Regions from separate parts of the Methyloversatilis sp. XJ19-13 genome, predicted to be linked through region 1. Evidence: predicted binding sites of a transcription regulator. Region 1 holds the regulator's gene; each other region holds the start of a gene.
The links. The regulator sigma-54, encoded in region 1, starts transcription at its own class of promoters, with help from an activator protein. The targets are predictions, from matches to a motif close to TGGCACNNTTCCTGCT.

Region 1 (7,233 bases):
CCATCGACGTGTCCGACGGATTGCTGGCCGATCTGGGTCACGTGGCAGCGGCCAGCGGCCTGCATGCCGTGGTCGAGGATGCAGCCTTGCCCTGGTCCGCGCTGCAGGCCGCCTGCGATGACGAGGCGACCGTGCGCCGCGCCTTGCTGGCCGGCGGCGACGACTATGAAGTGCTGTTCTGCGCGCCGAGCAGCGCGCACGATGCGTTGCGCCAGCTGTCCGAATCCCTGTCGCTGCCGCTGACCCGCATCGGTGCGATGTGCGTCGGCCGCGCCGGCGATGTCAGCCTGATCGACGCGCAGGGTTGCGTACTGCCGGTCGCGCACCGCGGCTACGACCACTTTTCCTGAAGCGATGATCAAGACCTCCGTCCCGCCCGGCTTCCGCTTTCTGGCCCATCCGGCCCACATGCTGGCCTGCGGCTTCGGCAGCGGTCTGGTGCCGTTTGCGTCCGGCACCTGGGGCACTCTGGCGGCCTGGCCCCTGTATCTGCTGATCAAGCCGTCGTTTTCCGACGCCGCCTTCGGTGTTTTTCTGTTGATCGCCTTCATCATCGGTTCGCTCGCCTGTCAGCGCACCGGCCGCGACCTCGGCGTGCCCGACCACGGCGCCATCGTATGGGACGAAATCGTCGCCTTCTGGCTGGTGCTGTGGGTGACGCCGCCCGACTTCTTCTGGCAGCTTGCGGCCTTCTTCGCGTTCCGCCTGTTCGATATCTTCAAGCCGCCGCCGGCACGCTGGGTCGATATCCACATGAAGAACGGCTTCGGTGTCATGCTGGACGACCTGATTGCGGCCCTGTTCGCCATGGTGTCGCTGGCGCTGGGCAAGCTGCTGCTGGAGCGTTTTGCATGATGGACGAGGAATTCGCTGCGCTGTCGGACGCGGTAGGCGCCGCCTGCCGCACGTCCGGGCATGTCATCGTCAGCGCGGAATCGTGCACCGGAGGCTGGGTGGCTGAAGTGCTGACCGCCACCGCCGGCAGTTCGGGCTGGTTCGACTGCGGTTTCGTGACCTACTCGAACGCCGCCAAGCAGCGCCTGCTCGATGTGCCGGTCGAATTGCTGGCCGCGCACGGCGCAGTCAGCGAACCGGTCGCGCTGGCCATGGTGCGCGGCGCGCTGGCCCGCTCGGCTGCAACGATCGCGCTGTCGGTGACCGGCATTGCCGGTCCGGGTGGTGCGACATCGGGTAAACCGGTCGGCACGGTGTGCTTCGGCTGGGCGGTGAAGGGCGGTGTCGAGCGCAGCGAAACGCGTCATTTCGATGGTGACCGGGAAACCGTGCGCCGACTATCCGTACGTCATACACTGACTGTGCTGCTGTCTTTGCAGGCAGTACAGACCTGAAAGCACATGGCAAGAACTGTGCCATAATCGACTTAAAGCAAACGAAAGGATTCCCGCATGGACGACAGCAAGGCCAAGGCGCTCGCGGCAGCGCTGGCCCAGATTGAGAAGCAGTTCGGCAAGGGCTCGATCATGCGCATGAGCGACGGCCAGCTCGAAAACGACATCCAGGCCGTATCGACCGGTTCGCTCGGATTGGACATCGCGCTCGGAATCGGCGGTTTGCCGCGCGGGCGCGTGGTCGAAATCTACGGTCCGGAATCATCAGGCAAGACCACACTGACGCTGCAGGTCATCGCCGAAATGCAGAAGATCGGCGGCACGGCGGCCTTCATCGACGCCGAACACGCGCTCGACGTGCAGTACGCCGGCAAGCTCGGCGTCAATGTCAGCGACCTGCTGATTTCCCAGCCCGACACCGGCGAGCAGGCACTGGAAATCGTCGACATGCTGGTGCGTTCCGGCGGTGTGGACGTGATCGTCATCGACTCGGTCGCCGCGCTGACGCCGAAGGCCGAAATCGAGGGCGAAATGGGTGATTCGCTGCCCGGCCTGCAGGCCCGCCTGATGAGTCAGGCGCTGCGCAAGCTGACGGCGAGCATCAAGCGCACCAACACGATGGTCATCTTCATCAACCAGATCCGGATGAAGATCGGCGTCATGTTCGGCAACCCGGAAACCACCACGGGCGGCAATGCGCTGAAGTTCTACGCCTCGGTCCGTCTCGACATCCGCCGCATCGGCGCGATCAAGAAGGGCGAAGAAGTGATTGGCTCGGAGACCCGCGTCAAGGTGGTGAAGAACAAGGTCGCGCCGCCGTTCAAGCAGACCGAATTCGACATCCTGTACGGCGAGGGCATTTCGCGCGAAGGCGAAATCATCGAGCTGGGCGTGCTGCACAAGTTCGTCGAAAAGTCGGGCGCCTGGTATTCCTACGGCACCGAGCGCATCGGCCAGGGCAAGGACAACGTACGCGAGTTCCTGCGCGCCAATCCGGTCATGGCACGCGAGATCGAGAACAAGGTGCGCGTCGCCTGCGGCATGCCGGAAATGAGTGTCGTGGTCACCGGACGGGAAGAGGCTGCGTGAGTGCAAGCCTGCGCGAGAAGGCCCTGCGCCTGCTCGCGCGGCGTGATCACAGTCGCGCCGAACTGGTTCGAAAACTGTCGGAGGACGGCAACCAGGACGATATCTCGGCTCTGCTGACCCGTTTCGAGGAATGTGGCCTCGTTTCGGATGCACGTTTTGCGGAACAATTCGTGTCGTCACGTGCGACCCGCTTCGGTGCGCGTCGCCTGCAGCACGAACTGAAACTCCGTGGTGTGCCGGAAGATGACGCTGGTGCCGCGTTGGCATCACTGGAAGAGGATGAAACGGTCCGCGCCCGTGCCGTATGGGCGCGCAGGTTCGATGCCGCGCCGCAGGATGCAAAGGCCTGGGCGCGGCAGGCCAGATTTCTTCAATCGCGCGGTTTTTCTGCCGATAGCATACGCAAGGTACTGCGCGAACAACCCGACGACGATGACTGAAAACCGGAGTGTCAGCCGGCTCAAGGTGGAGCGGCTGCGCAAGAAATACAAATCGCGCCCGGTCGTGAAGGATGTGTCCTTCGAGGTTGGCAGCGGCGAAGTGATCGGACTGCTGGGACCGAACGGTGCCGGCAAGACGACCTGTTTCTACATGATCGTCGGCTTGGTCACGGCCGACGGCGGCGAGATCCACCTCGATGGCGAGCGGCTGACGCACTTGCCGATTCACCGGCGGGCGCATCAGGGCCTGTCGTACCTGCCGCAGGAGAATTCGGTGTTCCGCAAGCTGGACGTCGAGGAAAACATCCTCGCCATCCTGGAACTGAATGAGAAGGATGCAGGCGTGCGCGCGAAGCGGCTCGAGGAGCTGCTGGGCGAACTTGGCATTGCCCACCTTCGCAAGAGCGCGGCCGTGGCGCTGTCGGGCGGCGAGCGGCGGCGTGTCGAGATTGCCCGCGCACTGGCCACGTCGCCGCGCTTCATATTGCTGGACGAACCATTCGCCGGTGTGGACCCGATTGCAGTGATCGACATCCAGAAAACCATCCGCTTCCTGAAGGAGCGCGGCATCGGCGTGCTGATCACCGACCACAATGTGCGGGAAACGCTGGGTATCTGTGACCGGGCTTACATCATCAACGAAGGCGAGGTGCTGGCGAGCGGCCGGCCGGACGAAATCGTGTATAACGAAAGTGTCAGGAAGGTCTATCTGGGCGAGCATTTCCGCCTGTAGCCCGCCGAAATTTGCACACCATGAAGCAGTCGCTGCAACTCAAACTTTCCCAGCATCTTGCGCTGACACCGCAGCTGCAACAGTCGATCCGGCTATTGCAGCTGTCGACCATCGAATTCAATCAGGAAATCGAACGTTTCCTCGATGAGAATCCGATGCTCGAGCGTGACGAGCCCGATGCCACCGCCAGCTTCCAGCCGCCGCCCGAGAGCGTGACCGAGGTGCGTGACGCGCCGCAGGAAAGCACCCAGGCCAGCGCAGACGAGCGTGCCCCGGAGGGCACGGGCAGTGCCGACATGGACGAATGGTCGGGCGAAGGCGGCAATTACGGGACGCGCAGTGGTGGCGACGATGACGACGGCGACTACCAGGACGTGCAGGCGGCAGGCACATCACTGAGGGACCACCTGTGCGGCCAGCTTGCGCTGTCGCAGATGAGCGAGCGCGACCGCTATCTGATCCGCCTGCTGATCGAAGCGCTCGATGATGACGGCTACCTGAACCAGGGTCTGGACGAACTGGTCGAGCTGCTGCCGGAAGAGGCCGATATCGACCTCGACGACCTGTCGATCGCGCTGCGCCAGTTGCAGAACTTCGACCCGCCCGGCGTGGCGGCGCGTGACCCGCGCGAATGCCTGCTGATGCAGCTCAACTTTCTGGCGACCGACGAAGTGTCGACGCTCGCACGCGTCATCATCGACCAGCACATCGATCTGCTGGCCGCACGCGACTTCGCCAAGATCCGCCGCGCAGTGGGTTGCGACGAAGAACTGCTGCGTGCCGCACAGACCCTGATCCGTTCGCTCAATCCGCGTCCGGGCGCCCAGTTTGCGCCGATCGATGCGCGATACATCGTGCCCGATGTGGTGGTGCGCAAGGTGCGCGGCCAATGGACGGCATTGCTCAATCCGGATGCCATGCCGCGTCTGCGCATCAACCGGCTGTATGCGGAAATCCTGCAGGGCCAGCGCGGCAGCGGCCTGTCCGGCCAGCTGCAGGAGGCCAAGTGGCTGATCAAGAATGTCCAGCAGCGCTTCGACACCATCCTGCGTGTATCGCAGGCCATCGTCGAGCGCCAGCGCCAGTTCTTCGAATTCGGCGAAGTCGCGATGCGGCCGCTCACGCTGCGCGAGATCGCAGAGACGCTCGAACTGCATGAATCGACCATTTCCCGCGTGACGTCGCAGAAGTACATGGCGACGACGCGCGGTCTGTTCGAACTGAAATATTTTTTCGGCAGCCATGTGGCAACCGAAAGCGGCGGGGCCTGCTCAGCCACCGCAATCCGCGCACTCATCCGCCAGTTGGTGGGTGCCGAGGATGCCAAACGTCCGTTGTCGGACTCGCGTATCGCGGAAATACTGGGTCAGCAGGGCATCGTGGTTGCGCGGCGCACCATCGCCAAATACCGCGAATCGCTCAACATCCCGCCGGTCAGCGTGCGCAAGGCGATCTAACGCGTTCAATGATGAACGCCCGGATCGTCCCGCATATTCCGTCCCGCAACGACAGGAGGCAGCATGAACCTCACCATCACCGGCCATCATCTTGAAGTGACACAGCCGATCCGCGACTACATCGAGTCGAAGCTCGAACGCGTGATCCGCCATTTCGACCACGTAACAAGCGTTTCCGTGATTCTGACAGTCGAAAAGTTGCGACAGAAGGCGGAAGTCACGTTGCACGTGCGAGGCCGCGACATCTTTGTCGAAGCGGAAAGTGAAGACATGTACGCCACCCTTGACAACCTGATGGACAAACTCGATCGCCAGGTGCTCAAACACAAGGAAAAATCGAACGAGCACACGCGCGAGTCGGTCAAGCACCAAGCGGCAGAATGACACGATTGCTGCCTGTCACGAGCGTATAATCCTACGTCTTGTTGCAGTGCAATCAACTTCACGGCGCGGTTTCCGTTAATCCGGTGATCGCGCCCGCCGCGTGTTCGGAGTAGCCCCTGACATGACGCTCATCGCCAAGCTGTTGCCCGTTTCGAATGTCTGTATCGGCCTTGAGGCCAGCAGCAAGAAACGTGTGTTCGAACAGGCCGGCCTGCTGTTCGAGAACCACCAGGGTATTGCCCGCAGCCAGGTGTTCGACAGCCTGTTCGCGCGGGAAAAGCTCGGCTCCACCGGCCTCGGTCAGGGGGTTGCAATCCCGCATGGCCGCATCAAGGGTCTGAAGGAAGCCATCGGCGGGTTCGTGCGGCTGGATACGCCGGTCGCCTTCGATGCGCCGGACGGTCGACCGGTCAATCTGCTGTTTGTGCTGCTGGTGCCCGAACAGGCAACCGAGCTGCATCTGCAGATATTGTCCGAGCTGGCACAAATGTTTGCAGACAAGACATTTCGCGAGCAGCTGCTTCAGGCAGCCGACGCCGCTGCCATCCACACTCTTTTCACCACCTGGCAACCGGTGCATGCGGAAGCTCAGCGTCGCGCGGCTGTTTGAGGACAATCGCGACCGTCTTCGCCTGCAGTGGCAGTGCGGCGACGGCAACACACTGATCGTTGCCGACCAGATCGGCCTGTCTCCCGCCGATCTGGTGGGCCATCTCAATACCATTCACATCCGGCGCATCCAGGTCATCGGCGTGCCGGAAATCCTGTGGGTCGAGAATGTCAGTCCGCGCAAGGTCGAGGATATCGTCGGCGCGCTGCTCGAAGCCCATCCGCCCGCCTTCATCGTCGCCGACGGCGCGCAGCCGCCGGCAACCATCCGCGCCGGCTGCGCCGAACACGGCATTCCCCTGATCACCACGCAACGCAGTGCAGCCTCGGTCATCGACCAGGTGCGCGCCTATCTCGCGCGCGAACTGGCCGACCAGACCACATTGCACGGCGTATCGATGGACGTGCTGGGCATGGGGGTGCTGATCACCGGTGATTCCGGCGTCGGCAAGAGCGAACTTGCACTCGAACTGATTTCGCGCGGTCACGGGCTGGTTGCCGATGACTGCGTGGAAATCTCGCGCATCGCACCCACCGTGCTCGAAGGGCGCTGCCCCGAACTGCTGAAGGACTTTCTCGAGGTCCGCGGGTTGGGCGTGCTGAACATCCGCACCGTATTCGGCGAAACCGCCTGTCGGCGGAAAATGAAGCTGCAGCTGGTCGTGCACCTGCAGAAGCAGGTGACCGGTCTGCCTGAAGCCACGCGCATGCCGCTCGACAACGAGGTGATGGATATCCTCGGTGTGAAGATACGCAAGGTCGTCATACCGGTGGCGGCCGGACGCAATCTGGCCGTGCTGGTCGAAGCGGCCGTACGCGTCACGATCCTGCGCTTCCGCGGCATCGACTCGACGCTCGAGTTCGTCGAGCGTCAGCGTCGTGCGCTCGGTGGCGACGAGGGCTGAAACAGAACTTCCCTGTTCGATGACATGCGAATATCATGCGGATCGACTGGCCTTTGCTAGTCGATCCGCATATTCATTCATTGTTGTCGTGAGGAGCTACATCATGTCCGCATACCGCTTGTCCCCGGCGCTGACTGCCCTGTCAGCCGTCCTGCTGCTTGTCTCGTCGACTGCCGCCATCGCGGGGCCTCAGCAGGAGAAGATGAAAGCCTGCAATGCCGAAGCGAAGGAAAAGGCCCTCAAGGGTGACGAACGCCGCAGCTTCAT
Region 2 (7,233 bases), on a different contig from region 1:
GCGAAGCCGTTGGCGACATAGACCGCGCCCAGGGGCTGGCAGGCCTTGGCCGGATTGACGGTGAGCGCTTCGCGGGCGAAGTTCTTCTGCTTGTAATCCTCGGTCTTCGTCCATTCGACGATTTCCTGGATCTTGCTGTCGGCGTGGTTGAATTCGAACTCCGACTTCTTGTCGGCGAGCATCTTCTGGTACTCGGGCTCACGGAACAGCAACTCGTGATCGAGAATCTTGTCGGCTGATTGAGGCATGGTTGATTGCTCCTTGATGTAGGGTGGGCCGGCAGCATCAAGCCACCCGGCCCGTCGACACGCGGGTCGTTCGTGGTGGGTTTCGGTGCCCTCAACCCACCCTACGTTTCACTGCAGATGCTTACTTCTTCCAGGGCGTCTTCGACAGGCCCCAGATGGGCGAGCTGATCGCCATGTCCATGTCGCGGGCGAAGATGGCAAAGCCGTCATAGCCGTGATACGGACCCGAGTAGTCCCAGCTGTGCATCTGGCGGAACGGCACGCCCATCTTCTGGAACACGTACTTTTCCTTGATGCCCGAGCCGACCAGGTCAGGCTTGACCTTCTCGACGAACTTCTCGAATTCGTGACCGGTGACGTCGTCGTAGATCAGCGTGCCGTCCTTCACGTAATGCGTGGTGCGCTGGTAGTCGTCGTTGTGGCCGAACTCGTAGCCGGTGCCGACAACTTCCATGCCGAGGTCTTCGTAAGCGCCGATGACGTGACGCGGGCGCAGGCCGCCGACAAACAGCATCACCTTCTTGCCCTCGAGACGCGGACGGTACTTGTCGATGACGGCCTGCATCAGCGGCTTGTACTTGGCGATCACCTTCTCCGCATTGGCTTTGATCGTGTCGTCGAAGTGAGAGGCGATCTCGCGCAGCGACTCCTCGATCTTGGTCGGGCCGAAGAAGTTGTACTCGACCCAGGGCACTCCGTACTTCTCTTCCATGTGCCGGCTGATGTAGTTCATCGAGCGGTAGCAGTGCAGCACGTTGAGCTTGGCCTTCGGGGTGTTCTCCAGCTCGGCGATGGTGCCGTCGCCCGACCACTGGGCGATCACGCGCAGACCCATCTCTTCGAGCAGGATGCGGCTCGACCAGGCGTCGCCGCCGATGTTGTAGTCGCCGATGATGGCCACGTCGTACGGCGTCGACACGAAGTCGGGGCGCTTGTCTTCGGTCTTGTCGAACACCCAGTCACGGATCGCGTCATTGGCGATGTGGTGACCGAGCGACTGGCTCACGCCGCGGAAGCCCTCGCAGCGCACCGGCACGATCGTGTGGCCGTCGTACTGCTTCGATTTCTTCTTGGATACCGCTTCGATGTCGTCGCCGATCAGACCGATCGGGCATTCCGACTGCACGGTGATGCCCTTGTTCAGCGGGAACAGGTCCTGGATTTCATCCATGATGACTTCCAGCTTCTTGTCGCCGCCGAAGACGATGTCCTTCTCCTGGAAATCGGAGGTGAATTGCATCGTCACGAAGGTGTCCACACCGGTCACGCCGATGTAGTAATTGCGTCGCGCCGCCCACGAATACTGGCCACAGCCGACCGGGCCGTGCGAAATGTGGATCATGTCCTTGATCGGACCCCACACCACGCCCTTGGAACCCGCGTAGGCGCAGCCGCGGATCGTCATCACGCCGGGCAGCGACTTGATGTTCGACTTGACGCCGCAGTCGGGCTTGCCTTCCTCGTGAACATTGAGGTGCTTGGCCCGCTTCTTGGCGGTCTTTTCCGGGTAGGCCTTCAGCACCTCTTCGATGAGAGCTGCGTTCTGGGCCTTCTTTTCGTCAATCGTCATGCTCATTTGAGTACTCCTGTACGTATCGAGAGCGGAGGGAGGAGAACCGTGGGGTCGCCGGCGGAGGCCGGGAGCCTGCGGGCTTTGCGACCCGCGGCTCCCGACCCTCGACTCTCGGTTTCTCAGGCGACTTCGGTTGCCTTCTTGCCGACCTGCGACTCGTCGATCTGCTTCATGATGCCGTGCTCCATCAGCAGGTCTTCGAGCTGGTCCATCGTGATCGGCGTCGGGATCGTGCCGTTGCCGGCGTTGGCGTGGATCTTCTCGGCCAGCGTGCGGTACTCGCCCGCCTGCTTCGAATCCGGTGCGTACTCGAGCACCGTCATGCGACGCAGTTCGGCGTGCTGCACGATGTTGTCGCGCGGTACGAAGTGGATCAGGCGCGATCCGAGCATCTTGGCCAGTGATTCGGCCAGTTCCAGTTCCTTGTCGGTCTGGCGCTCGTTGCACACCAGGCCGCCGAGGCGCACGCCGCCCGAATTGGCGTACTTCAGAATGCCCTTGGAAATGTTGTTGGCCGCGTACATGGCCATCATTTCGCCCGACATCACGATGTAGATTTCCTGCGCCTTGTTTTCGCGGATGGGCATGGCGAAGCCGCCGCACACCACGTCGCCCAGCACGTCGTAGCTGACGTAGTCGACGCCGTCATAGGCACCGTTTTCCTCGAGGAAGTTGATCGAGGTGATGACACCACGGCCGGCGCAGCCGACGCCGGGTTCCGGGCCGCCGGACTCGACGCAGCGGATGTCCTTGTAGCCGATCTTCATGACGTCCTCGAGCTCGAGGTCTTCCACCGAGCCGGCTTCAGCGGCCAGCGACAGGATGGTGTCCTGTGCCTTGGCGTGCAGGATCAGGCGGGTCGAGTCAGCCTTGGGGTCGCAGCCGACGATGAGGATCTTCTGGCCCAGATCCGACAGCGCGGCCAGTGTGTTTTGCGAGGTCGTCGATTTGCCGATCCCACCCTTGCCATAAAAGGCGATTTGCCGAAGTTTTGCCATTTCGATGTCACTCCTGAGTCGATGAACAGTTGGATGCCGCCGACCGTGTGGTCCTTGGCGCTTACCGTGCCACCGGATGCAGCCCCTCGTGCCTTTATTGGTCTTCGTGGTTGCCACTGCGGCGAGTCATGGTCGGTGCAAGGTCACTTCAGCAACTGCCGTGCCACTCGCGTTCAACATCGCCAGAAGCCATCCCGGACGCCAGTTTTCAACGCAAACGCGGCATCTGACGGGCCGACGGACGGATGTGACAAACGCGACATTCATCGCAGCGCTGTGCGGAATGGCCGGGTCGGCGCACGGTCTGTCGCGAATGGCGCAAACGGCCTGCAGGCGGGCGTTGGCCATCCCGGACAGCGAGCGGGTACGGGGCTTGCTGTATGCCTGCATCAACACGCGTACCCGATGCCATGGAAACCCGCCCGCCTGCAGACAAGCCTGTTGTCCCCTCCGTCAGTTCAGCTTCTGCCGGCGGCAATCCCCACTTCGAGCGCATCGGTGGCGAAGCAGCGATCGAACGTCTGGTCGAGCGCTTCTATCACCATATGAGTACGCAGCCGGCGGCGGCCGGCATTCGCGCGATGCACCCGGCCGACCTGCGGTCGGTGCGCCAGATACTGGTGAACTATCTGGTCGAGTGGACCGGCGGTCCGCAGCGCTATTCGACCGAGCGCGGCCATCCGCGGCTGCGCCGCAAACACCTGGCATTTCCGATCGGCACCGCCGAACGGGATGCGTGGATGGACTGCATGCGACGGGCGCTGCAGGAAGTCGTAGACGATGCCGCGTTGCGGCAGCAACTCGAGCAGGCTTTTTTCAAGACCGCGGATTTCATCCGCAATGATCAGGGGAACCACCATGAGCATCACCATAGCTAGCTCCGCATTTGCCACGCTGGAAAACGAGAAGCGGATGCTCAACGCCGTCTTCAAGGGTCCGACCCACAAGGCGGATCGTGTCGGCTTCCGCGGCGACATCGCGCTGAAGTTCGCGCAGCAGTTCGCCGACGAGGCGCGCCCGCCCGAAATCAGCATGGACCAGGTGATTGCCGCCGCTCACGAGGGCGAGCAGCAGATTCCCTTTCTGACCGGTTTCCTGCTGTCGTTCGAATACCTGAAGCTGCTGGCCGACGTGCTCGGCGAGGCGCTGTCGCCGACCGGCAAGTACTTCCTGTTCTGCGACAACATCGACCTGTCGAAGAAGTATCAGGTGCAGTATGGCGGCGCGACCTTCTACATTCTGCCGATCGACGAAGCCACGGTGTACAACGAACTGCTCGAACTGCTGTATCTGGAAAAGACCGAACTGAAGAAGTTCGACACCGCCGGCAAGGTGGATGCCGTGGCCGACGCCGCACTCAAATTCACCGGCAAGTTCCCGGAAATCACCTTCGAGGAAGGCCTGAAGCTGATGGGCCCGATCCGCAACCTGTACGAGAACCGTCCGGTATGACGCGGTTGCGCCCGGCGGCAGCGCCGGGTGCATGCGAAGCCATGAGTCACGTCGTCTTCTTCGAGAAACCCGGCTGCGGCGGAAATGCAAAGCAGAAGCAGTGGTTGCTCGACGCCGGCCATACGCTCGACGTGCGCAGCCTGCTGGCCGAGCCTTGGACGGCCGATGCCCTGCTCGCATGGCTCGCTCCGCTGCCTGTCGCCGACTGGTTCAACCGCGCCGCCCCGCGCGTGAAGTCGGGCGAAATCGTGCCGGAAGAAGTTGGTCGCGAAGCGGCGCTTGCGCTGCTGCTGGCCGAACCGCTGCTGATCCGCCGGCCACTGCTGCAGGTCGGCGACGAACGCCGGGTCGGCTTCGACCCGGCCGCGATCGACACCTGGATCGGTCTCGACACTCACGCGGCGCAGCGCTCCCGCGCGCAGTCGGAAGGCTGCGCGGCCGGCATGAACGAAGGCGGTTGTGCAGCACCGTGATCGGGGCGGTGCGAGCGGAGCAAGCCGGTTCGACCACCGATGTTGGGCATCGCTGCGCTCCCCCCAACCTACGAACGGGTGCCTGCCGTGTGGGTTGGGCCTCGCTGCGCTCCCCCCAACCTACGAACGGGTGCATGCCGTGTGTGTTGGGCATCGCTGCGCTCACCCCAACCTACAAACTGCAGATCGGCGCATTCCGTAGGTTGGGGTGAGCGCAGCGATGCCCAACACACACGGCATGCACCCGTTCGTAGGTTGGGGTGAGCGCAGCGATGCCCAACAATTTCCTCTCAAAAGAAGTAATGCCCGCTCAGTCCGGCGTCATGTCAGGCTGCAGTATCACCTCGTCCGGCAGCCCGTTGTCGTTGTGCTGCACGTCGATGCCGCCCAGCGGCGAATACCCTTCGTCGCCCTCGATCAGTACAGCCGCATCCGGCGGCAACGTGCGCAGTTTCTCCATCAGTTGTCCGACATTCATTGCGGGCACTTCCTTCTCCTCACGACCATCTTGAGCTCGCGACATGAATGCAACGATCAGCCGGCAGCGCAACTTCCTGACCTATCGCGGTGTGAAGCTGCCGCTGCAGTTCGCCGAAGAACTGGCAGCCGACGCGCTGAGCAACCGCAACACCTATTTCGTCGCGTCCTACGATGACGCCGGGCGCATGTTGCGTTGCGAGAAGCGGGTTTACGGCGAAGTCGAAATGAGCCATGTGTATGCCTATGGCGACGATGGGAGGCTGGTGAGCGCCTGCATCACCATCGGTGACGATGAACCGCAGTGGATGCATTTTTGACGTTCGGATTGTTGGGCATCGCTGCGCTCACCCCAACCTACGGTTCGGGACGGGTACAGGGGGGCCCTGCCGGGTACCGTGCATCGTAGGTTGGGGTGAGCGCAGCGATGCCCAACACCCGGCCTGCGCCCGACGTGCAGTCAATCGGCGCACGCGGTGAACGCGAACAGTGCAGGCTGCTCTTCGCGGTACACCCGCAACCACATCAGCGTGGCCGGGGCGAGCGAACTGACGGCGAACCACAGCGTGCCGTCCTGATCGGGCGCGCCTTCCAGCACCCGACGTGTGACGTCCCAGCCATCCCAGCCCAGTTCGGGCATCCGGCTGCGCGCCTCGGCGGGCAGCCCGTGCAGGCAGTCGGCGATGACTTTCAAACGCCCGCACAGCGCACTGCGGGTCAGGCGCGAACGTTCGAAGTCCTCGCGTGCGAGCCCTTCGCCAAGGATGAGAACGTCGCTGCAGGCCTCTTCGAGGATGGCCAGCGATGCCGCACCGAACAAGGTATCGGCCAAGGCTCAGGCGCCGATGCGGTTCTCGAAGTTCAACGCTTCCACCTTGCCGACGGCGCCGCACTTCACGCAGCGCCAGGCAGCCGAAAAGGCCTGGCCGGTACAGGCATCGTCGTAGGTCTGGCGGCAGCCGACCTGGCCGCACTCGCAGCGAAAGGTCTGGCCGTTGCACTTGCCGTTCAGGCCGGTGCGGTTGCCCAGGCAAAGGCCTCGTTCGGCCTTGATGAGGTCATAGCTCATGGTGTTCTTCCTGTAATCGGTTTTCGAGAGGTTCAGACGAAGCTGAGGATTTCCACCGTCACGTTCTCTTCGCCCATCTGGGCCTGACAGGCCAGGCGCGACTTGGAACTGACGCCGACGATCTCGTCGAGCTTCGCGTTTTCGGCACGCTGGATCTTCGACAGGCTCTTGCGTCCTTCATTGATGGCGACGTGGCATTCGCCGCATTTCGCTTCACCGTCGCACTTGCTGACCAGCTTTTCGCCGGCGGCCAGGATGGCGGCCAGCAGCGTTGTGCCGGCGGCAACTTCACTGGTGCGTCCGGACGGCATGATGGTGAGGGTGGCCATGGTGTGCTTCTCCTTTTCTGTGAGGGGGTGGGAAATCAGGCCGCTTCGCTGAGCGGTGCCATGCGGGCCGCAAATTCAGCCAGCGACATGTCGATGCGGGTGATGTTCTGTTCGGCCAGGAACTTCGCTTCCATGCGCGTCGGCTCCTCGGACAGCAGCGCCCAGTGCGTGTCGCTCGAACGCTTCATGATCTGACGTGCGAAGGTGCGCGTGAGCTGGTCGTTGAAGCGGCAGCCGATGAACAGGAAGTGGCGGCCGGTGCGCAGCGCCTGGATCTCGGCCGGGATCGGTGTCTGGATGTCGATCTCCGTCAGCACCTCGACATAGTCGGAGTCCGACACCAGATAGTTGCCGGCCGGGTTGCTGCTGCCGATCGGCTTGTACAGGACGGTCTGCCAGTCCGGCGTGCGGTCGGGCAGCGGATTGCCGTCGCTGTCGTACCAGCCGGTCCAGGTGCCGAAGTGTTCGGACTGCGACAGACCCTGCACCTCGCCCCACTTGACGCCGGCCGCCTGCAGCGCCGCCGCCATCGCTTCGTCGTACCAGGTGTCGACGATCAGCGGTACGCCGAGCGAAGCCAGCCAGCTGTGCATGGCCGAGTAGTGCGGCGCCGC
Region 3 (7,233 bases), on a different contig from region 1:
AGCGAAGCTCAGCGGCTCACCCATTTCATTCACAGCAATCCCGAAGAACGGCTGTCCGCAACGACGCGCACAGGCCGGATCGATAACGGGGAGGTCATCCACCGATGGACAGGAAAGCATTTCTCAAGGCCGGTCACACGCCCACGCTGTTTGCCGCCTTTCTCTATTTCGATCTCGCCTTCATGGTGTGGGTGCTGCTCGGCCCGCTCGGCGTGCAGATCGCCCAGGACCTTAATCTGACGCACGCGCAGAAGGGCTTCATGGTGGCGGTGCCGGTGCTGGCCGGTGCGCTGCTGCGCATGCTGATGGGCGTATTGGTCGACCACCTGCAACCGAAGAAGGCCGGCGCCATCGGCCAGGTCATCGTCATCGCAGCGATGTTCGTCGCCTGGCAGTTCGGCATCCACAGTTATGAACAGGCGCTGCTGCTCGGCTGCTTCCTCGGCTTCGCTGGCGCAGCCTTCGCAGTGGCGCTGCCGCTGGCGTCGCGCTGGTATCCGCCGGAACACCAGGGCACGGCACTGGGCATTGCCGGCGCCGGCAACTCCGGCACCGCACTGGCTGCGCTGTTTGCACCGGGGCTGGCGGCGGCTTTCGGCTGGGTGAATGTGTTCGGTCTGGCGCTGATTCCGCTGGTGGCCGTATTCATCTTCTACCTGCTGGTGGCGAAGGACGCGCCGGAATGCCCGCCACCCAAGACGCTGGCTGAATACCTGAAGGTGCTGAAGGACCGCGACGCCTGGTGGTTCATGTTCTTCTACAGCGTCACCTTCGGCGGCTTCGTCGGGCTGGCCTCGTCGCTCACCATCTACTTCAACACCCAGTACGGGCTGGATGCGCAGATGGCCGGTTACTTCACCGCCGCCTGCGTGTTCGCCGGCTCGCTGGTGCGGCCGATCGGCGGCAACCTCGCCGACCGCATCGGCGGCATCCGTACGCTGACCGTCATGTATGTCGTTGCAGCAGCCTTCCTGTTCGGCGTGAGCTTCGGACTGCCGCAGGCCTGGATGGCGGTGGTCGTGTTCGTCGGCGCCATGCTGGCGCTGGGCATGGGCAATGGCGCGGTGTTCCAGCTGGTGCCGCAGCGCTTCCGGCGCGAGATCGGCGTCATGACCGGCCTGGTCGGCATGGCCGGCGGCATCGGCGGCTTCTATCTCGCGTCTTCGCTCGGCTATTCCCGCGAAGCCACCGGCAGCTACCAGACCGGCTTCATCATTTTCGGGCTGCTGGCCGTGCTGGCGCTGATCGGGTTGACGCGGGTGAAGACGCGCTGGCGCACTACGTGGGGGGCGGCCCACCTCACCTCTGCGCGCATCTGACGCAGGGCTCCCGGTCATGACATTGAAGGTGTCCATCGGCCAGTGCTCGATCGCCGGGCCGCGGCCGCGCAACGAGGATTTCGCGGGCGCTGTGACGCCCGCGGGCGAAACGCTGGACGCCAGGGGCGTGCTGCTCGCCGTGGCCGACGGCGTCGGCGGGCATGCCAATGGACGCGAAGCGGCCGAGCTCACCGTGCGCGGCCTGCTCAACGATTACTACGCCACCCCCGACACCTGGAGCATCGCGCAGTCGATCGACCAAGTGCTGGGCGCACTCAATCGCTGGCTGATCGCGCACGCCGCGCGCACACGCGAAACCGCCGGCATGGCGACCACGCTGTCGGCGCTGGTGCTGCGCGGCACGCGCTGGCATCTGGCCCATGTCGGCGATTCGCGCATCTACCTGTACCGCGCCGCGGCGCTGACGCGCCTGACCGAAGACCACACCTGGGCGCACCCCGAACTGTCGAACGTCCTGCATCGCGCGGTGGGACTCGACGCCCGCCTCGCGGTCGACCACGCCGAGGGCGAACTCGAGGTGGGCGACTGCTTCGTGCTGCTGAGCGACGGTGTGTGGAACACGCTGCACGATGAAGGTATCGCCAGCGTGCTGGCGCGCGATGGCGAACCGGAGTCGCTGGCCTCGGCGCTGGTACTGCAGGCCGAAGCGCGTGGCACCAACGACAACTGCACCGCGCTGGTGGTGCGCATCGACGCGCTGGCCCGGGCGGCACTGCGCGACCGCCTTGCCCAGGCTGCGCAACTGGACCTGCCGCCGCGGCTGCACCCGGGCGATGTCGTCGACGGACTGAAGGTCGAGACGGTGCTGCACGAATCGCGTGTCACCCTGCTGTATCGCGTGCGTGACATCGCCAGCGGTGAAGTCAGGGTGCTCAAGACCCTGCGTGCGGACGCGGCCGATCCGGATGCCATCGCCGCGCTGGTGCACGAGGAGTGGCTGGCGCGCCGGGTGGTGTCGCCACTGTTTCCGCAGGTGTCGAACCATGCCGGGCGAAGCAGCCTGTACTACCTTATGAGCTGGCATGAGGGGGCAACACTGCGTGCCCGGCTTGATGCGGGCCACCACTTCGGAGTCGAGCAGATTGTCCGGCTGGGTTGCACCGTGCTGCGCGCGCTCGGCACATTGCACCGGCTCGGCATCGTGCATCGCGACATCAAGCCGGACAACCTGCATCTGGACGCCCAGGGCGCATTGCGCGTACTCGACCTCGGTGTCGCGGCGTCCGACGGCGAAGCGTTCGGTGAGATCAACAACCCGGGTACGCCGAGCTACATGGCGCCGGAACTGTTCGCGGGCTCGGTAGCCAGCGAGTCGAGCGATCTGTTCGCGCTCGGTGTCACGCTGTACGAGTTGCTGACCCGGCGTTATCCGTACGGCGAGGTCGAACCCTTCCAGCGACCGCGCTTCGGCGATCCGCTGCCGCCCACGCGGTTTCGCCCGGACACGCCGGAATGGCTGGAAGCGGCGCTGCTCAAGGCCGTTGCGCGCACACCCGATGCGCGCTTTGAAACTGCCGAGGAATTCCTGCTCGCGCTGGAGCGCGGCGCACACCGTCCGCTTGCGCTGCCACGGCGCGCGCCACTGATCGAACGCGCCTCGACGCGCCTGTTGCGCCTTCTGCTCACCGGCTCAACACTCTTGAATCTGCTGCTGCTGTGGGCGCTGCTCGCATGAATGCCGCGTACCGGGCGCACCAGTGGCATGCATGCACCGTTCATTGCGCCCCGCGAAGGAGCGCGCGTGCACGCCATCGCCGCAAAAGCGCCCGCACAGGCGCGCAAACAAGCCTTCAATAACGTGGCATACGCCTTGCTAAACGTCTGGCGGAGACAACAATGACCGATAAGCGACACGAAACCCGCTCGACCTGCTGCTACTGCGGTGTCGGGTGCGGCGTGATCATCGAACACGACGGCAGCCGTATCAGCGGTGTGCGCGGCGACCCCGGGCATCCGGCGAATTTCGGCCGGCTGTGCACCAAGGGCGCCACGCTGCACCTCAGCGCGCGTCCGGAAACGCGCGCCCTGCATCCGGAACTGCGCCTTGGCCGCGATGCGCCGCGCACGCGCGTGGGCTGGGATGCTGCGCTCGACCATGCCGCCGACCGGTTTGCGGCCATCATCGATAAGCACGGCCCGGACGCTGTCGCCTTCTACATTTCCGGCCAGCTGCTGACCGAGGATTACTACGCCTTCAACAAGCTGGCAAAGGGACTGATCGGCACCAACAATGTCGACACCAATTCTCGCCTGTGCATGAGTTCGGCCGTGTCGGCCTACAAGATGACGCTCGGCGCCGACGCGCCGCCCTGCTCCTATGAAGACATCGACCACACCGACTGCCTGCTGATCGCCGGCGGCAACCCGGCCTACGCCCACCCCATCGTCTATCGCCGCATCGAGGACGCGCGGCGCGCCAATCCGGCGCTGAAACTGATCGTCATCGACCCGCGCCGCACCGACACCGCGTCCGACGCCGACCTGCATCTGCCGCTGCTGCCCGGCACCGATGTCTGGCTGTTCAACGCCATGCTGCACGTGCTGCTGTGGGAAGGACACGCCGACGACGCCTTCATTCGCGCACACACCGAAGGCTTCGACGCACTGCGCAGGCACGTGCGCGACGTGACGCCGGCGGTTGCCGCGGAAATATGCGGCCTGCGCGCCGAAGACATCGTCACCGCCGCGCAGTGGTTCGGTTCGGCGAAGGCGGCGATGTCGATGTGGTGTCAGGGCCTGAACCAGTCGCATCACGGCACGCACAACGGCACCGCGCTCATAGCGCTGCATCTGGCCACCGGCCAGATCGGCCGCCCGGGGGCCGGTCCGTTCTCGCTGACCGGTCAGCCCAATGCGATGGGCGGGCGAGAAGTCGGCGGCATGGCCAACCTGCTGTCCGGCCACCGTGACCTCGCCAACCCGGCACACCGGGCCGAAGTCGCGCGCCTCTGGGGCATCGACGACGTACCGGCGCAACCCGGCCTGACCGCGGTCGATCTGTTCGAGGGCGTGCGCAGCGGCCAGGTGAAGGCGATCTGGATCGCCTGTACCAATCCGGCACACTCGATGCCCGATCAGGCGCTGATCACCGAGGCGCTGCAGACGGCTGAATTCGTCGTCGTGCAGGACGCCTGCCGCAGCACCGAAACCGCCGCCTTCGCCGATCTGCTGCTGCCGGCGAGCACCTGGGGCGAAAAGGAAGGCACGGTCACCAACTCGGAGCGCCGCATCACGCATGTGAAGGCCGCACTGCCGCCACCCGGCGAAGCGCGCGCCGACTGGCGCATCGCCTGTGATTTCGCGCACGTGCTCGCACCCCGGCTCGGCCGCGACGCGATGAGCCTGTTCCCCTATGACAGCGTGGAACAACTGTTCAACGAACACGCCGAAACCACCCGCGGACGCGACCTCGACATCACCGGCCTGAGCTACGCCCTGCTCGACCGCCTCGGTCCGCAGCAGTGGCCCTTCCCCGCCGGCGCCGATGCCGGCCGGGCACGCCTCTACACTGAGCGCACGTTCGCGACCGCGGACGGCCGCGCACGCTTTGTCGTACCGGTCACCAGCACCACTGCGGAAAAGATCGACGCCCGCTTTCCGCTGCACCTGAATACCGGCCGGCTACGCGACCAATGGCACTGCATGAGCCGCACCGGCCAGGTGGCGCAGCTGTACAGCCATGTCGACGAGCCGCGCGTCGAGGTGCACGCCGACGATCTGGCGCGCCGCGGTCTGGCCGACGGCGACCTGGTCCGCATCCGCAGCCGGCGCGGCGACATCGTGCTGCGCGCCCACGCCAGCGCCGCCCAGCGACCGGGCAGCGCCTTCGTCGCGATGCATTGGGGACGCAACACACTTTCGAACAGCGGCGCCAATGCACTGACCGCAGGCCGGACCGACCCTTATTCCAAACAGCCCGAACTCAAGCACGCGGCCGTGCAGATCGCGCGCGCCGATCTGCCGCATCAGGCGCTGCTGCTGCGCACCGAAGCCAGCGACGAAGCCGCCGTCAGCGCTGCGCTGCGGCGCTCGGAAGCGCTGGCCCCGGTGCTGGCCCGCTTTGCCTACGCCGCACTGTCGCTGGCCGGCCGGGAGCGGCCGGTGCTGGTGCTGCGCATCGCGCACGACGCACCGATTCCGGACGACTGGCTTGCCGACATAGACCGCATCTGCGCGCTCGATGACCCGGCCTGCCTGGTCTATCGCGACGCACGACGCGACATCACGAAACGCGCGCTGATCGAGGACGGACTGCTGACCGGCATCCGGCTGACCGGCGAGACCGCTGCAGCCGGCTGGCTGCGCGACGTGATGACCGGTCGCCAGCCGACGACCGACCTGCGGCGCTGGCTGTTTGCGCCGCTGGGCACGCCGCCGGTGGCCACCGCCACGCGCGGACGCATCGTGTGCAACTGCCTCGACGTGGCCGAGCCCGACATCGCCCGGGCCATCGACGCCGGGGCGGACCTGTTATCGCTGCAGCAGTCACTGCGCTGCGGCACCTCCTGCGGGTCCTGCGTACCCGAGTTGAAACGCATGCTGGAAGCACGGCGGCAGGCGGCATAACAATATTTCGAGGAGACGAACATGAGCCTGGAGCGATCGCTGCGATGTTGAGTCAACAGACCCTGACAGACATGCTGTCGGCGCTCGGCCGCGGCGGCGAAGACGGCCGGGATCTGGCGGAAGAAGAGGCCTACGACCTGTTCGCCGACATGCTCGACGGCCGCATTCCGGCGCTCGAGCTCGGTGCCGTGCTGGCCAGCCTGCGCTGGAAGAACGAATCCTCCGACGAACTGGCCGGCTTCGCGCGCGCGCTCAACGAACGCGTGCCGGTCATCGAACTTCCGCAGCATCGGCCTCGCATGGTGGTCATTCCGAGCTATTCGCGCGCCGGCCGGGCGCCCAATCTGATGCCGCTGCTCGCACTGATGCTGGCGCGTCTCGAAGTGCCCGTGATGGTGCATGGGCTCGTGGGGCACGGTGTGCGGGCGGGCAGCATCGATGTGTTCGAACGACTTGGTCATGCGCCCTGCAGCAGTCTGGCCGACGCGCAGACCACGCTGAATTCAGGGCGCTGTGCAGTGGTACCGACCGAAATGCTCAGCCCCTCGCTCGACAGCCTGATCCGCTTGCGGGATCGCATGGGGAACCGGAACACGGCACACGTCGTGGCCAAACTGCTCGATCCGGCGCCGCTGCGCAGCCTGCGCGTCATCTGCGTGGCCGACCCCCAGCTGTTGTCCCGACTGCACGACATGTTCCTGCGCACACCGGAGCGTGCGCTGCTGATGCGCGCCCCCGATGACGATTCATTTGCCGACCCGATGCGTCGTCCGCGCATACAGATGTTCGAGCACCAGACCGCCCGCACGCTGTTCGAAGCGGAAATCGGCACCCCTCAACTGGTCAATCCGCTGCCACCGGCAGAAGACATCGAGGCCACCAGTGCCTGCATACGTGAAATGCTGGAAGGCCACCGCGCCATCCCGCAACCGCTGCTCAACCAGGTCGCGGCCTGCCTGTTCGGCAGCGGTTCGGCGCGCGACCTGACGCATGCCAAGGCCACCGTTTCACTCGGGCTGGCGCACGCAACACCGCACTCGGCCCACTGAGGCTCGACGACCGGACCCCGGTCGCGCGGCGTCAGGCGCCGTTGGCGGCCATCCAGGCCAGGCAGCGCTGCCAGCCGTCCCTGGCGTCAATTTCGCGATAGCTTGGCCGGAAGTCGGCGTGAAAGCCGTGCGGGGCCTCCGGATACAACACGATGTTCGAGCGGCGCGCCGCATCGGCGGGTGACTTCGTCAGCGCATCGCGCATGGCGTCGACGTCGCTGGTCGGAATGCCCTGATCCTTGCCGCCGTACAGACCGAGCACCGGCGCCTTGAGCGCG

Region 2: nifH (nitrogenase iron protein) is a predicted target of sigma-54. The motif match lies at 2,970-2,985, and genes of this name have one in related genera.
Region 3: NMQ14_RS04430 (nitrate reductase) is a predicted target of sigma-54. The motif match lies at 3,140-3,155, and genes of this name have one in related genera.

What each region holds. Positions count from the first base shown of each region.
Region 1 covers NZ_JANINH010000003.1:186,896-194,128, forward strand. The annotation lists gene thiL (thiamine-phosphate kinase) at 1-350, shown strand, start outside; gene NMQ14_RS05495 (phosphatidylglycerophosphatase A) at 409-855, shown strand; gene NMQ14_RS05500 (CinA family protein) at 855-1,349, shown strand; gene recA (recombinase RecA) at 1,407-2,438, shown strand; gene recX (recombination regulator RecX) at 2,435-2,878, shown strand; gene lptB (LPS export ABC transporter ATP-binding protein) at 2,871-3,611, shown strand; gene NMQ14_RS05520 (RNA polymerase factor sigma-54) at 3,632-5,068, shown strand; gene hpf (ribosome hibernation-promoting factor, HPF/YfiA family) at 5,132-5,452, shown strand; gene ptsN (PTS IIA-like nitrogen regulatory protein PtsN) at 5,574-6,062, shown strand; gene hprK (HPr(Ser) kinase/phosphatase) at 6,031-6,966, shown strand; gene NMQ14_RS05540 (PsiF family protein) at 7,070-7,233, shown strand, end outside.
Region 2 covers NZ_JANINH010000001.1:126,243-133,475, forward strand. The annotation lists gene nifK (nitrogenase molybdenum-iron protein subunit beta) at 1-248, opposite strand, end outside; gene nifD (nitrogenase molybdenum-iron protein alpha chain) at 370-1,824, opposite strand; gene nifH (nitrogenase iron protein) at 1,941-2,819, opposite strand; gene NMQ14_RS00620 (group II truncated hemoglobin) at 3,230-3,697, shown strand; gene NMQ14_RS00625 (hypothetical protein) at 3,678-4,271, shown strand; gene NMQ14_RS00630 (ArsC/Spx/MgsR family protein) at 4,313-4,744, shown strand; gene NMQ14_RS00635 (hypothetical protein) at 5,055-5,222, opposite strand; gene NMQ14_RS00640 (DUF6156 family protein) at 5,266-5,541, shown strand; gene NMQ14_RS00645 (hypothetical protein) at 5,682-6,053, opposite strand; gene NMQ14_RS00650 (hypothetical protein) at 6,057-6,290, opposite strand; gene NMQ14_RS00655 ((2Fe-2S)-binding protein) at 6,323-6,619, opposite strand; gene NMQ14_RS00660 (SIR2 family protein) at 6,655-7,233, opposite strand, start outside.
Region 3 covers NZ_JANINH010000002.1:400,790-408,022, forward strand. The annotation lists gene NMQ14_RS04420 (NarK/NasA family nitrate transporter) at 105-1,319, shown strand; gene NMQ14_RS04425 (bifunctional protein-serine/threonine kinase/phosphatase) at 1,336-3,015, shown strand; gene NMQ14_RS04430 (nitrate reductase) at 3,177-5,906, shown strand; gene ybiB (DNA-binding protein YbiB) at 5,951-6,955, shown strand; gene NMQ14_RS04440 (dienelactone hydrolase family protein) at 6,987-7,233, opposite strand, start outside.